3 regions of the Pseudomonas helmanticensis genome follow, and region 2 is predicted to be linked to each of the others. Evidence: riboswitches for the same ligand, from Rfam matches in the RefSeq annotation. Region 2 holds a riboswitch; each other region holds the start of a gene.
The links. Region 2 has a riboswitch for cobalamin ahead of QOL84_RS03960 (TonB-dependent receptor plug domain-containing protein). Riboswitches for the same ligand answer to the same signal wherever they lie in the genome.
Positions count from the first base shown of each region.

Region 1: it holds a riboswitch for cobalamin, as region 2 does, so the genes downstream of both, cobW (cobalamin biosynthesis protein CobW) here and QOL84_RS03960 (TonB-dependent receptor plug domain-containing protein) in region 2, are expected to answer to the same signal.
Region 3: it holds a riboswitch for cobalamin, as region 2 does, so the genes downstream of both, cobO (cob(I)yrinic acid a,c-diamide adenosyltransferase) here and QOL84_RS03960 (TonB-dependent receptor plug domain-containing protein) in region 2, are expected to answer to the same signal.

Region 1 covers NZ_FXUY01000001.1:959,696-964,878, forward strand. The annotation lists cobalamin riboswitch at 651-862, shown strand; gene cobW (cobalamin biosynthesis protein CobW) at 962-2,035, shown strand; gene cobN (cobaltochelatase subunit CobN) at 2,039-5,183, shown strand, end outside.
Region 2 covers NZ_FXUY01000001.1:844,987-850,169, forward strand. The annotation lists gene QOL84_RS03960 (TonB-dependent receptor plug domain-containing protein) at 1-979, opposite strand, end outside; cobalamin riboswitch at 1,074-1,279, opposite strand; gene QOL84_RS03965 (hypothetical protein) at 1,438-1,806, shown strand; gene QOL84_RS03970 (hypothetical protein) at 1,843-3,825, shown strand; gene QOL84_RS03975 (NUDIX hydrolase) at 3,977-4,555, opposite strand; gene QOL84_RS03980 (saccharopine dehydrogenase family protein) at 4,655-5,183, shown strand, end outside.
Region 3 covers NZ_FXUY01000001.1:2,447,406-2,452,588, reverse strand. The annotation lists gene QOL84_RS10805 (C40 family peptidase) at 39-575, shown strand; gene QOL84_RS10800 (PQQ-dependent sugar dehydrogenase) at 702-2,015, opposite strand; gene QOL84_RS10795 (hypothetical protein) at 2,082-2,666, opposite strand; cobalamin riboswitch at 2,830-3,055, shown strand; gene cobO (cob(I)yrinic acid a,c-diamide adenosyltransferase) at 3,137-3,748, shown strand; gene QOL84_RS10785 (cobyrinic acid a,c-diamide synthase CobB) at 3,745-5,145, shown strand; gene bluB (5,6-dimethylbenzimidazole synthase) at 5,142-5,183, shown strand, end outside.

The sequences.
Region 1 (5,183 bases), 110 kb from region 2:
TGCGCCAAACGGTCGCTGCGCTCCCACCCCGGATCAATCCCTCCGCTCAGCCTGCCGACGGGCTCCGAGATCAAGATCAAGAGCAGGCGAGCTGACACTCGGCCTATCGAGTGGTGAGGAGCGCGGGTGTTCGGCTTTTGATTTGCGTTGTTGCTGCCCCTCACCCCAGCCCTCTCCCGAGGGAGAGGGAGCCGATTTGTGGGCTTTTCAGAATCTGAGCTCAACGCGGTATCGCACGTCGGCGTATCTCTCGCAATCACCTCGGTCAGTCCCCTCTCCCTCCGGGAGAGGGCTAGGGTGAGGGGCTCTTGATCTGGCTTTTGATCTGGCTTTTTTGCCCCTTCGGCAGGCCGAGCGGAGGTGTTCATCCGGGGGGATAGGCGCGCAGCGCCGTTCGACGAAGTCGAACACATCGAGAGGAGGTGCAGCGAAGCAAACCGTAGGCGATGCCCCCGGATGGACACCGTAGCGAGGGAACACTGAGCCTCAGCGAAGTGCCGTACGCCGGGGCAAAGCCTTTTGGGTTACCTTTTCGGCGTTTGGAAAAGGTGACTCGCTGTAAGAGCGAAACCGCCAGCGGCCGCACCCGCAGCAACGGATATGCTCCCAATCCAAAAAAACCCAAACATTGACCCATAAGCAAGCCATGCGTAGCCTTGCGCTTTCGAGGTTCTTCGGCCGTTGCCGAAGCTAAGAAGGGAACGCGGTCAATGCCGCGGCTGCCCCCGCAACTGTGAACGGCGATGTTCGCTGCCACGCCACTGCCAGCTCAATTGATGAGCCCGCGGGAAGGCGCAGCAAACGCCAGGCCCTGCGCCTGAACGCCGTCAGCCAGGAGACCTGCCTCGTCACAGATTCTCAATTCAACCGGGCGGGGTGATCCGGTGGCGAACTCTCCGGGCACGCATGCGCGTTGCCGGTTCTCGTCCCGTATGCCCGCCGCTTGCCAAAGGGCATACCGATGAAAACACTGGCCAAACTCCCCGTCACTATCGTTACCGGCTTCCTCGGCTCGGGCAAAACCACGCTGCTGCGGCACATGCTCGACAACGCTCAGGGGCGTCGCATCGCGGTGATCGTCAACGAGTTTGGCGAGTTGGGCATCGACGGTGAAATCCTCAAGCAATGCACCATCGGCTGCAGCGAAGAAGAAGCGGTTGGCCGCGTTTATGAACTGGCCAACGGCTGCCTGTGCTGCACCGTTCAGGAAGAATTCTTCCCGGTGATGCGCGAATTGGTCGCGCGTCGCGGCGACCTCGACCACATCCTTATCGAAACCTCGGGCCTGGCCCTGCCAAAACCTTTGGTACAAGCCTTCCAGTGGCCGGAAATTCGCAGCGCCTGCACCGTTGATGCAGTGATTACCGTGGTCGACAGCCCGGCCGTGGCCGCTGGTACCTTCGCCGCGTTCCCGGATCAGGTCGATGCCCAGCGCAAACTTGACCCGAACCTCGATCACGAGTCGCCGCTGCACGAACTGTTCGCCGACCAACTGGCCAGCGCCGACCTGGTGATCCTCAACAAGGCCGACCAGACCAGCCCGGAAGACCTCGCTCGCGTGCGCGCAGAAGTCGCCGAAGAGCTGCCGCCAGCGGTGAAAATCATCGAAGCCAGCAACGGTCGTGTGCCACTCGACGTACTGATCGGTCTCGGCGCCAGTTCCGAAGAACACATCGACAGCCGCCACAGCCATCACGATCACCACCATGGTGAAGGCGATGACGACCACGATGACCACGATCACGACGCCTTCGATTCGATCTCCATCGAACTGCCGCAAGCCGACGAAAGCCTGCTGCTCGACGCGCTGACGCAACTGGTGGTCAAGCACGGCATCCTGCGCGTGAAGGGCTTCGCAGCCATTCCGAACAAGCCAATGCGCCTGCTGATCCAGGGCGTCGGCACACGTTTCGACAAGCATTTTGATCGTCAGTGGGGCGCCGATGAAGCGCGCGTCACGCGTCTGGTGTTGATCGGTCAGCAACTCGACGCGGTGCAACTCGAAGCGCAACTGCGCGCCGCGCTCAGCGTTTAAGCCATGCACCTGCTCAGGACCCAGCCCGGCGGATTCGTCTCGGATGACAACATTGCCGACCTTGGACAAACCCCCGCCGAGCTGGTGATCCTGTGCAGTGGCGATTCCAGCCTGGCGCTGCTCGCCGAAGCCGCGCAGCAATTGCCCGAGGATTACCCGAGCCTGCGTCTGGCCAATCCGATGCAGGTGCAGAATCACGCGTCGGTCGACTTGTACGTCGACGAAGTGCTACGCCACGCCAAGGTGATTTTGATTTCGCTGCACGGCGGCATTGCTTATTGGCGTTACGGCGTCGAGCGTCTGGTCGAGTTGGCCGAGCGCGGCGTGCAGGTGATTCTGGTGCCGGGCGATGACCGTCCCGATCCGGAGCTCAGCGACTTGAGCACCGTCAACGCTGAGGATCGCGACCGGCTCTGGCAGTTTTTGCGTCAGGGCGGCATGACCAACGCGCTGGATTTTTTCCGCTGTCTGGCCAGCCGTTGGCTCGCGCGTGATTACCCGTGGGACGAGCCGCAAACCCTGCCACGCACCGCGATTTATCACCCGAACAAAACCTCCGCTGCACTGAGTGACTGGCAAGCCGAATGGCTGCCCGAAAATCCGCTCGCGGCGGTGCTGTTTTACCGCTCGCACCTGCAAGCGGCGAACACCGCATTCATCGATGTTTTCTGCCAGCGCTTGCAGGCGGCGGGGCTTAACCCGTTGCCAATCGCCGTGGCCAGCCTGAAAGAACCCGGCTGCCTGGCGGTGGTCGAGGACTGGCTGGACGAAGTCGAGGCCGGGGTCATTCTCAACACCACCGGTTTCGCCCAATCCAGCCCGGAAGCACCCCATCTGCGGCCGTTTCGCCGCAATATCCCGGTGATTCAGGCGATTTGCGCGCAGGACAACGAACCCGGCTGGCGCGCCAGCGAACAGGGCCTCGGTCCACGCGATCTGGCGATGCACATTGCCTTGCCGGAACTTGACGGGCGCATCATCAGCCGGCCGATCAGCTTCAAGGATCTGGCCTGGCGCAGCGAGCGCAGTCAGTCCGATGTGGTCTGCTATCGCGCGCAACCCGAGCGTATGGATTTCGTCGCCGAACTCGCGCGGCGCTGGATCGAACTGGCACGTGTGCCCAACGCTGAAAAGCGTATCGCGCTGATCCTCGCCAACTACCCGACCCGCGACGGACGTATCGGCAACGGCGTCGGCCTCGATACGCCGGCGGCGGCGTTGAATATCCTGCGGGCCTTGCAGCAACAGGGTTATCCGTTACCGGCCGAACTGCCGGACAGCGGCACCGCGTTGATCGAGCAATTACTCGGTGGCGTCAGCAATGACCTCGACACGATTGACCTGCGCCCGTGCCAGCAAAGCCTGGCAATGGACGATTACCTGACGATGTTCAATGCACTGCCGCCAGCCAATCGTGACGCCGTGTTCGAGCGTTGGGGCGCGCCGCAAAACGACCCGATGTATCGCGACGGGCGAATGATGATCGCCGGGCTGCGATTCGGTCTGACTTTCGTCGGGATTCAGCCTGCGCGCGGTTATCAGGTGGATCCGAGCGCGGTCTATCACGACCCGGATCTGGTGCCGCCGCACGCTTATCTGGCGTTTTATTTCTGGTTGCGCAACACCTACGGCGCCCACGGCGTGATCCATGTCGGCAAGCACGGCAACCTCGAGTGGCTGCCGGGTAAAGGCGTCGGACTGTCGGAGAATTGCTGGCCGGACGCGCTGCTCGGGCCGCTGCCGAACATCTATCCGTTTATCGTCAACGACCCGGGCGAGGGCGCTCAAGCCAAGCGACGTACGCAAGCGGTGATCATCGATCACTTGATGCCGCCGCTGACCCGCGCCGAGACCTACGGCCCGCTGCGTAATCTGGAATTGCTCGCCGACGAATATTACGAAGCGCAACTGCTCGATCCGCGTCGTGCCCGCGAGTTACAGCGCGATATTCTGCAATTGGTGCGAGACACGCAGATCGACCGTGAACTGCAACTCGATGCCGGCCTGGACAGTGACGCCGATGCGGCGATCTGGCTGCCGCGTCTGGATACGTATCTGTGTGATCTGAAGGAATCGCAGATTCGCGATGGTTTGCACATTTTCGGTGAATCGCCAACCGGGCGCTTGCGCATTGATACCTTGCTGGCGCTGCTACGCATTCCGCGTGGTGATGGCAAAGGCGCGCAATCGAGTGTGCTGCGAGCCTTGGCCAAAGCGTTCGCACTCGGCTTCGATCCGCTTGACTGCGTGCTGGCCGAACCCTGGACTGGCCCGCGCCCGGTTGCACTGCAATCGCAAAGCGAGGAAGCCTGGCGCACCGCCGGCGACACCCGCGAACGCCTCGAACTGTTCGCCACCGAACTGATCTCCCAGTCATTGCAATCCCCTTGTAGGAGTGAGCCTGCTCGCGATAGCGGAAAGTCAGCCAACATTGATTTAACTGACACACTGCCATCGCGAGCAGGCTCACTCCTACAAGGACCGCAGTGGGCGGAGGTCAATGCGATCATCGACAATCTGCGCGACGTCGTCGCTCCACGCCTGGACGCCTGCGGCCCAGCGGAAATGCGCGGTTTGCTCGATGCCCTCAGCGGCCGTTTCGTCCCCGCCGGCCCCAGTGGCGCACCCAGTCGCGGCCGCCTCGACGTGCTGCCGACCGGGCGCAATTTCTACTCGGTGGACGTGCGCAATCTGCCGACCACCACCGCCTGGCGCATCGGTTTCCAGTCGGCGACGCTGATTCTTGAGCGGCACTTGCAGGATCACGGCGATCACCTGCGCCAGCTCGGGCTGTCCGTCTGGGGCACGGCGACCATGCGCACCGGCGGCGACGATATTGCGCAGGCCATGGCCCTGATGGGCGTGCGCCCGGTGTGGGCGACGGGCAGTCAGCGTGTCGATGATTTCGAGATTCTGCCGCTGAGTCTGCTCGACCGTCCGCGCGTCGATGTCACGCTGCGAGTCTCGGGATTCTTCCGCGATGCCTTCGCCAACCTGATTCGCCTGTTCGATGCCGCCGTGCAAGCGGTCGCCGCGCTGGACGAGCCGGACGATCTCAATCCGCTCGCCGCGAAAGTGCGCGCCGAGCGAGAGGCGCTGCTGCAATCGGGCCTCGACGAAGACACTGCGCGGCGTCAGGCCGGCTGGC
Region 2 (5,183 bases):
TGTGGTTGATGACTTTGGTGCCACCGCCCGCGACGTTGTTGATGCGCGTATAGCGCGTGTCCCAGTCGTTGATATGAGCTTTGACGAAGTAGCTCAGGCGCTCGTTGACGCTCTGTTCGAAGGTCGCCGTGGCGATTTGCTGGACGCGGTCGTTGGTGGTTTTGTGGTTGTCGACCGGGCGGGCGAAATCGAGGTTGGCGTCGGCGTATTGGTAGAACAGTTCCAGCCGCGAATTATCGCCGAACGACTGAATCGCCTTGCCACCCAACGTGGTCACTTCGTAGGCACGGTTCTTCGCAGAATCGTTTTTCATGTCGCGATTGCGAAACGGCTGATAACCGTCGGACACGTTGTGGCTGACATAGGCGAGCAAGCCGAGATCGCCGAAACCATTGCTGAAGATGTTTTCGACCCGCGCATCCTCGGTGGTGCCACCGAAGGTATCCACGCCCATGTTCACTTCGCCGGCGGCTTGGCGAGACTGCGGGCTGCGCGTGACGATGTTGATCACCCCCGACACCGCTTGCGTGCCGAACAGCAGGCTTTGCCCGCCCTTGAGCACTTCGATGCGTTCGATCGCGTTGGCCGGCAGGGTGTCCAGATACAGGCCGCCGTACAGGCGATTGTTCAGGCGCACGCCGTCGAGCAGGATCAGCGTGTCGTCGTTGCGCCCGCCGAGCAGCGAGTAGGTGCCGTAGTCGAACGGACCGTTTTTCGGCGCCACGTACAGACCGGGAATGAACATCTGCATGACACGGCTGACATCGGCGCTGGGGCCGGCGCGCTCGATCTGCTCGCGGGTGACGATGTCGACCTTGCTGCCGAATCTGGCCATGTCGGCGACAGTGGTGGACTCCACCGAGGGCGCGGAAACGATTTGCTGATTGAGTTCCAGAGGGGCGTTGTCGGCCAGCAGCAGAGGGCTGAACAGGCAGCCGAAAAACACAGTTGGAGCATAGGTGTTGAAAGGTCGAATCATTGTCTTCTCGAAAAGAAACTTCGCAGAAGAGCATGCAGGAGAAGGCATCGCGCACACGCCGACACCGGCCCATGCCCGCCCACCGCAGGATTTTGCCAAACAGATATTTCGGGCCGGTCTCCGGGCTCGCGCGTATCGAGGCTTTCACCTTCCCATGGCCGTCTGGCCACAGTGGTGTATCGAAAGCATCACGCGCATACCGTTGCGGGGGCAGCACCGGACTTGTTCGAAAAGAACGTACCGGTTTCCCGTTTCACCCCATGCACGGCGGCATGGGACACCTGAAACTGGGCGGCATCTGAACATTCGAAAGACCGTTCGTCAACTTGCCCGAGAGAACCTCGATAAATCTTGAAAGAACAATCTGCGGCGTTTTTTGTAAGAGCAACTAAGGTCTACAGCGGAGAGCAGTGGTGGTTTTTCGCCAATCAGGGCAGGGGTGTGGGAGGGGATCCGGGATGATTCAAATTTCTGCAAAACAATATGAAGCCCTTACCTTGGCTTCTGATCTGCGTCTGTCGGAGGACATGGAGCAGCATGTTTATGCGCATCTCCCTTCTTATGCAGAGGAACATGGACGAGCCGGCGTGAAGCAAATCGTGCAGGCTGCGATAGCACGTTCCAGGCAGTGGCAGCTGTCGAGGCGTGCCACTTTTCAGATGCTGAATCTATTGTGCCTTTACGGCAATGAGTTCGAGAGCGATGCTCAGTGCCAGTGGCTGGTGGATGTATTGAATGATGAAGCGTTCGGAGATATGTCAGCCAGGATGAACATGGCGCAAAGCGAGGCGCTTGGAAAGCTGGCTATTGATCAGGAAGAATCTTGAAAGGAGTCGGGAATCGTGGGTCGAAAAAGGAAAACAGTGGGTGAGCCGTATCTGGCGTTCTCCGCTGCCGCCGCGCAGGATTCAAACGGCGTTGCGGTTGTGCCGGTTGAGATATGTCCTTATAAAAAAGGAGTGCCGCTAAAGCTCGCATTCTGGAACGTGCAGAATTTCACTGGAGATTTAATCCGGCATGGCAAGAACGTCACCAAGACGCCACTGTCAGCGCCGAGAAATCAGGTGCGAATAGAATTTATCGCCAAAGCGATTAAAACCCTGAACCTGGATGCGTTGGCTCTCATGGAGTTGGGGTCAGACGGTGAGACAGTGATGAGGGGGATTACCGAGAAGTTGAATGCGGAAAAAGAGGGAGTGTGGAACAGTACCTTCAGTCTGGAAAGCGGCGCGAGATTTGATTACCCTGAGTTCATAAAAATCAATATTTATACTTATAAGGATTACGAAAGACAGTTGAGTTCGTTGAGACTGACGCTAAAGCACTACGATGTCACTCATTTCGAGGCTGGTGCGATGGCAGGCTTGGAAATGCGTATTCGTGGGCATAGAGAACTCGATGCTGACTTCAATTCGGAGGTGAGAGAAGCGCTGGAAAGTATCGAGGAAATCGCTAACGGCTGTTCGCCTGATGCTGAAGCGAATGCTATCAAGAAGCTTGAAGAGTTTTTAAAAGACGTTAAGAAAGATAAGCCGTTGCATCAGATGTTGTCCGACATGCTGACCGCGGCCCCATCAAATGTGGGAGATATTCAGCAGAGAATAATCGACTGTGACAGCACGTGCAGTGTCGCCCCTGATACGGCGGTTGCCATTGCAATTGCACATCGTGGAGGAACGCTGGAACTTACGCTGAAAGCGATTCACCCTGTGCCAGAAGAAGGATTGTTTGTCGCGCTCCGATATTTCAAGGTGATTGACGGATATTATGAACGCTATGGATGTGTTTTTCGCACTGAGCTGACTGAGTCGTCAATTAGCCATAAACTGGTTTATTCCGATGTGTGGAAAATAGGCGAAAAGACCAACAGTCGCCAGGCATGGGCTTTCAATCTTTCTGTAGGAGGGAAACAGGTCAGTGCTTATTTGATTCACTCCATGTTTGGTATTGCCACAACTAAAATACGGAGTGAGCCAACTGCCATGGATGATGTGACTGAAGACGTCGAAATGGCACCTGAGCAAGCTCTCGAGGAGGATGAGGGGAAAGTCATCAGTGAAACGCTTAATGAATTGCGTGTCCGGACGTTGATTGCGCAGGCGGATGTCGCCAATAAATCTGAATATCCACCTGTTTTTATTATGGGGGATACTAATATCGCGACCAGTCATTTGGAAGATGCTATCGGAAAGATGAAAGCTGTGGGCTATGGCTATATGTCTGGAGGAGTAAAAACCACACTTAAGGCAGAAACTACCATACTGTATAAGTCTGGTGGCGCCCCTTCCGAATATTTTAATCAGCCATACGATGCGGTTTATCAGCGCAAAGATACCGTCGAGGATTTTCTTACCAGTGTTTCTTATCCATTTGATGAGCAGCTATATGGCATTTTTAATGAGGCTCTGGGCAGTAACGAGCATGTCAAGAACTGGTATTTAGAACTTCTGGTTCTGAAGTTGTCGTGTGTGACCGACTTGTTCAAACTTAGACGTTACAGTGAGTGGGAAAATGTTTTTTTAACTGCCGCTAGTCGTGCAACGTTTTCTCATGAGTTAAAAGGTGATGAATATATTGAAGCGTCCCGGAATTTAAGTGCACAACTGAAGACGGAAAAAATAGAAGACGCCCGATTGAATGGTGCACTTGTTGTCTATCATGAGGTGGTCAGTTGCAAGGCTAAGATTTTCGCGTTATTTCATAGAAAGTTTATCAGTGATCACCGTATTGTGGTGATGGATATGATATTAAAAAATGAAGTTTCCAGCGCGGGCGAATCTCGAAGCAGTAATGCACAAGATGAGTGGGAAGTAATAAAAAAACAACGTAGGGGGTTAGGCACCTGAGCTGTTTTGAATTCCGTAACCCCTTTGACGCACCACGTTCACTGCTTCAGCAGGTTACCGCCAGGGCTTCGACGGCGACAGCCACGGCTATGACGCGATGCTCGGCTTCAAGATCAACTTCTAGCCACGCCGAGCATCGCGGGAGTCACGCTCAGGCGCTCATCAATTGTTTGAGGTGCAGCAACAGGATGATGGTCTTGCCGTCCATGATCCGGCCGTCATTGACCATCGCCAGCGCCTCGTCAAAAGGCAGCTCCAGCACTTCGATGTCTTCGCCTTCTTCGGCCAGGCCACCGCCGGCGCTGATGCGATCTTCGGGATGGTATTCGCCGATGAAAAAGTACAGGCGCTCGGTGACCGAGCCTGGGCTCATGAACGCTTCGTAGACCTTGCGCACTGACCTGACGCGGTAGCCGGTTTCTTCTTCAGCTTCGAGGCGGATACGTTCTTCGGGGCTGGCGTTATCGAGCAGCCCGGCAGCGGTTTCGATCAGATAACCGTCATGACCGTTGACGAAGGCCGGGATGCGAAATTGCCGGGTGAGGATGACCGTGCGTTGCGCCAGGTTGTAGAGCGCGATCGTCGCGCCATTGCCGCGGTCATACACCTCGCGGGTCTGCGTCTGCCAGCTGCCGTCGCGGCGCTGAAGTTCGAAGTCGATCTTTTTCAGGATGTACCAGTTATCCGAGAGCAGATGCTGGGCGACAATTCGCACATTGCGATGGTTCATGGGCAGAGATCCTTATGGGCTATCCGTGGATTATCGTGAATAATCAAAAGCTCGCAACGGCATCGCGGATGTCGGTCAAGTCAGTCAGGGAAGCGTTGCATGGCATTCAGGGTGTTGGTGGTCGGTGGCTACGGTAACTTCGGCAGCATCGTGTCCAGGCATTTGGCGCAAATGGCCAATGTGGCGCTGGTGATCTCGGGCCGCGATCCAGGCAAGTTACAGCGTAAAGTCGATGCATTGAATGGTCAGTCGGGGCGCGTCGTCGAAGGTTGGTGCGGCGATGCCATGGGTAGCGAGTTCGGCTGCGCTTTGCGTTTGCTGAACATTCAACTGGTCATCCACACTGGCGGCCCGTTTCAGGGGCAATCCTATGCGGTGGCCGAGCGCTGCATCGAGGCCGGCGTCAACTACTGCGACCTGTCCGACTGCCGAACGTTCGTCAACGGCATTGGCGTACTCGATGTTCGGGCCAGGCAAGCCGGCGTGGCGATCCTCAGTGGTTGCAGTTCGGTGCCAACGCTGTCGTCGGCAATCATCGACGAACAACGCCAGCGTTTTTCGCGCATCGATTCGATCGAGCATGGCATTTCTTCTTCGGCGAAGATGCCGGGGCTGTCGACCATCGAGG
Region 3 (5,183 bases), 1.6 Mb from region 2:
GGCAGAGAAAGCCGCAGCCAGATCAGGATGTTCTGCTTATGACGATGTCGGCCCGCCTCACATTGATGCTCTGTGCAGCGCTGCTCAGCGCTTGCGCCAGTCGCACACCACCGCCTGCGCCGGTTGCCCGAGCGCCTATGGTATTCGGCCCCTCACAATCCTTTTCACCCGCCGCTGAAGACGTACTGTTTCGCGCGCTGGGCCTGGTCGGCACGCCTTATCGCTGGGGCGGTAACACGCCGGATTCGGGATTTGATTGCAGTGGCCTGATCGGTTTTGTTTACCGCGACGCAGCCGGTATCTCCCTGCCGCGTTCGACGCGTGAGCTGATCGTGATGCAGGCACCGAATGTCGGCAAGGAAGGCTTGCAGACCGGCGACCTGATCTTCTTCGCCACCAATGGCGGCTCGCAGGTCAGTCATGCAGGGATTTATGTTGGCGAAGGGCGCTTCGTGCATGCGCCGGCGACGGGCGGCACGGTCAAGCTTGATAGCCTGTCGAAGGCGTATTGGCAGAAGGCTTATCTGAGTGCCAAGCGGGTGCTCCAGCCTGAGCATCTGGCGCATAACCCGTAACCCAAGTCGCCCACAATCCCATGTAGGAGCGAGCCTGCTCGCGATAGCGGTCGTTCAGTCAATGATGACTGATACGACGCTATCGCGAGCAGGCTCACTCCTACAATTGTATGTACGCAGCGAAAGTTATTTCGCGGCAGACACTCGCCAAACCTTGTTGCCAACATCGTCCGCCACCAGCAAACCACCTTGCTGATCGATCACCACGCCCACCGGCCGGCCCAGCGCGTTTTCGTCCTTGTCGAGGAACCCGGTCAGCACGTCCACCGGTGTGCCATTTGGTTTGCCACCGGTAAACGGCACGAAAATCACTTTGTAACCGCTGTGCGGTTTACGGTTCCACGAGCCATGCTGGCCGATGAAGGCGCCTTCCTTGAATTGTGCCGGCAAGGTATTACCCTCGGCGAATGTCAGGCCGAGAGAAGCGGTATGCGGGCCAATCGCGTAATCCGGGGCGATCGCCTTGGCCACCAGATCCAGATTCTGTGGCGACACGCGCACATCGACATGTTGGCCGTAATAGCTGAACGGCCAGCCATAGAAAGCCCCGTCCTTGACTGAGGTGATGTAGTCCGGCACCAGGTCGCTGCCGATTTCGTCACGTTCATTGACCGCCGTCCACAGCGCGCCGCTGGTGGGTTCCCACGCCAGGCCGTTGGGGTTGCGGATGCCTGAAGCAAAGATCCGGTGATTGCCGGTCGCCCGATCGACTTCCCAGATCGCCGCGCGACCTTCTTCTTTATCCAGGCCGTTCTCGCCGACGTTGCTGTTCGAACCAACCGTCACGTACAGCTTGCTGCCGTCCTTGCTGGCGATAACGTTTTTGGTCCAGTGATGGTTGATCGTGCCGCCGGGCAGGTCGGTAACCTTGATCGGTTGCGACTTGATCTCGGTCGCGCCGTTTTCATAGTGAAAGCGCAGCAAGCGATCGGTATCGGCGACATACAGATCATTGCCGACCAGGGTCATGCCGAATGGTGAATTGAGGTTTTGCAAAAACACTGTGCGCGTCTCGGCCACGCCATCGTGGTCGGCATCGCGCAGCAGGGTGATGCGGTTCGGGCTTGGCACGCCGGCGCCGGCCTTGCCCATGACCTTCTTCATGACCCAGCCACGAATACCGCTGCTGTCGTCAGGTTTCGGCGGGGCATTGGTTTCCGCAACCAGCACGTCGCCGTTGGGCAGCACATAGAGCCAGCGCGGGTGATCAAGACCTTCGGCAAAGGCCGCGACTTGGGTGCCGGCCGCCGCTGTCGGTTTGCCGCCCTGGGGCCAGCCGATTGCCGGGGCGATGTTCACCGTCGGGATCAGAGTCTTGTTCGGTTCGGGCAGTTTCGGTGACGGGCCGGTGCCGTCGGAGACTTGCAGGCTGGAGGATTCACCGCAGGCGGCGAGCCCTCCGGCGAGGGCGATGACGAAAACGAGCTGGGGCTTGCGCATTGCTGATCTTCCCTATGAATGCATTCCTAATCATAGAGGAGGACGCAAGCCCGATGGTTCAACTGCTCAGCCGCGGGCTTCCTTGAACAGCACGGCGATGCCCGGGTGATAATTGCCGGCCTCGCTGCGCAACTTGCGGTAGGCGTAGGGGAAATACCAGGCGACGGCGCAGGTATGTTCCTTTTGCAGATCGTCGACCATGTCCTGCAGCTCTTCGGGGCTGGCGCTGTGCTGGGCTTTTTGCGGGGCGACGAACAGGCAGCCGAGTTTCAGGTCACTGGCGAAGCTGATGCGTTTGGCGTCGCTGGTGATGTCCAGCAAGGCTTGGGTCAGGTTGAGATTGTTCACTCGAGGCCAGCGCTGGGTGGCCTGAATGTAGGCACGATCTTCGGCGCCGGCGATAAACAGATCGGCGCGGGCATTGCGCTCGCCTTCTTCGTTCTGTTTGCGCGTGGCGGTGTCGGTGAGGGTGACCAACTCGGCCATCCATGCCGCTGCCGAGAGCAATCCGAGATTGGCTTTCTCGTCGTGCCAGTAAGGCGTGTCGCTGTCGCCGCGCACGGCGTTGTAGCGGTCGATACAGTCAAACCAGCGTTCAAGCATCGGGCGCAGGAATTCCAGGCGCGGGTTGCTGATGATCATGCCTTGCATCGTAATCATCCTTATTGTTGTGATGGGCTTTTTCGAGAAAAGCATGGCTCTTTGATATCATTTGTATCAGTGTGGCACAAGATTGGCGCCAGTTAATTGATCGGCGGCAGTTATTCGCCCGCCGGCCCCCTCTTTAATTGACGCTCCACCCCCAACCCTCTAACCTTCGCGGCTTGTTTCAGGTGCTCTGTGACCGACGTCGACAGAGTGAAACAGGGAAGCCGGTGAGGGTTGTCTTCAAGCGAAGACTGGCCACGATCCCGGCGCTGCCCCCGCAACGGTAAATGAGTGAACACTGCGTCGAATGCCACTGCTCAACAGCGGGAAGGCGCGCAGTCAGGCCAACGCCGCTCATGAGCCCGGAGACCGGCCTGATCCATCCAGCGGCATCACGGTGGGCGATGCCAGGCTTTTTGCCGTCTATTCTTGTGCCTGCCCGCCGTTATCCAGCCCCAACGGAGAGCTCCCCCATGACTGATTCCCCCGAGCGCGACGAACGCCATCTGGCGCGTATGCAGCGCAAAAAAGCCGTGATCGACGAACGCATCGCCAACTCGCCCGACGAGTGCGGCCTGGTGCTGGTGCTGACCGGCAATGGCAAAGGCAAAAGCAGTTCGGCGTTCGGCATGCTTGCGCGCGCCATGGGCCACGGCATGCAGTGCGGCGTGGTGCAGTTCATCAAGGGCCGCAACAGCACTGGCGAAGAATTGTTTTTCCGCCGCTTCCCCGAACAAGTGCGCTTCCACGTGATGGGCGAGGGCTTCACCTGGGAAACCCAGGACCGTCAGCGCGACATCGCTGCTGCCGAAGCCGCTTGGGCAGTCTCCCGCGAGCTGTTGCGTGATCCGTCGATCGGTCTGGTGGTGCTCGATGAATTGAACATCGCCCTCAAGCACGGCTACCTCGATCTCGATCAAGTACTCAGCGATTTGCAGGCGCGGCCGCCGATGCAGCACGTGATCGTCACCGGTCGTGCGGCCAAGCCGGAAATGATCGAGATGGGCGACACCGTCACCGAAATGGGCATGCTCAAACACGCCTTCCAGGCCGGCATCAAAGCGCAGAAAGGCGTCGAACTTTGAATCAACCACGTCACTGCCCGGCGGTGCTCATCGCCGCGCCGGCTTCCGGTCAGGGCAAGACCACCGTTACCGCCGCGCTCGCCCGTTTGCATCGCAATCAGGGGCGCAAGGTGCGCGTGTTCAAATGCGGCCCGGACTTCCTCGACCCGATGATTCTCGAGCGTGCCAGCGGTGCGCCGGTGTATCAACTGGACATGTGGATGGTCGGCGAGCAGGAAAGTCGTCGTCTGTTGTGGGAAGCCGCCGCCGAGGCGGATCTGATTCTGATCGAAGGCGTGATGGGCCTGTTTGACGGCACGCCGTCGAGTGCCGATCTGGCGCGGCATTTTGGTGTGCCGGTGCTCGGTGTGATCGACGGCACAGCGATGGCGCAGACCTTTGGTGCGCTGGCGTTGGGCCTGGCGAAGTACCAACCGGATCTGCCATTTGCCGGGGTTTTGGCCAACCGGGTCGGCACGTTGCGTCACGCGCAATTGCTCGAAGGCAGCCTTACAGAAGGTCTGCGCTGGTACGGCGCATTGTCGCGCGAGACCGGCATCGAACTGCCGAGCCGTCATCTCGGCCTGGTGCAGGCCAGCGAGTTGAATGACCTCGATGTGCGACTCGACGCCGCCGCAGCAGCGCTCGCCAGCAGCTGCGAGGTAGCGCTGCCACCGGCCGTGGAATTTGCCGCGCCGGACGTTATCGCCGTCGAGCCTTTGCTGAAAAATGTGCGCATTGCCGTTGCGCGTGATGAGGCGTTTGCCTTCACCTATGGCGCGAGTCTCGATCTGCTGCGCGCGATGGGTGCCGAGTTGAGCTTTTTCTCGCCGATCCGCGATAGGCAACTGCCTGAGGCGGACAGTCTGTATCTGCCCGGCGGGTATCCGGAATTGCATCACGTGGCGTTGTCGCAGAACACCGCGATGCTCGAGGCGGTCCGTGCGCATCATGCGGCGGGTAAACCGTTGCTCGCTGAGTGTGGCGGGATGCTGTATCTGCTCGATTCGCTGACTGATGTTGAAGGCAAGCGGGCTGAGCTGGTCGGATTGCTGACCGGTGATGCAGTGATGCAGAAACGTCTGGCGGCGTTGGCGTTGCAGGCGGTGGATCTGCCGGAAGGGGCGTTGCGTGGGCACACTTATCATCATTCGCTGACGACTACCGAGCTGACCCCGATTGCCCGAGGGTTGAGCCCGAATGGCGGGCGTGGGGCTGAGGCGGTTTATCGTGAGGGGCGGATGACGGCTTCTTATGTGCACTTTTACTTTCCGTCGAATCCTGTGGCTGTCGCTGCGTTGTTTGCGCCGTGCCTTGAGGACGCTATCGCGAGCAGGCTCACTCCTACAGTGGGCGATGTTGTGGCTGACGAAATGCGATCCCCTGTAGGAGCGAGCCTGCTCGCGAAAGGGCCATGACCGACAACGCATTCTCTGAGGCGGAGCGCCAAGCCGTC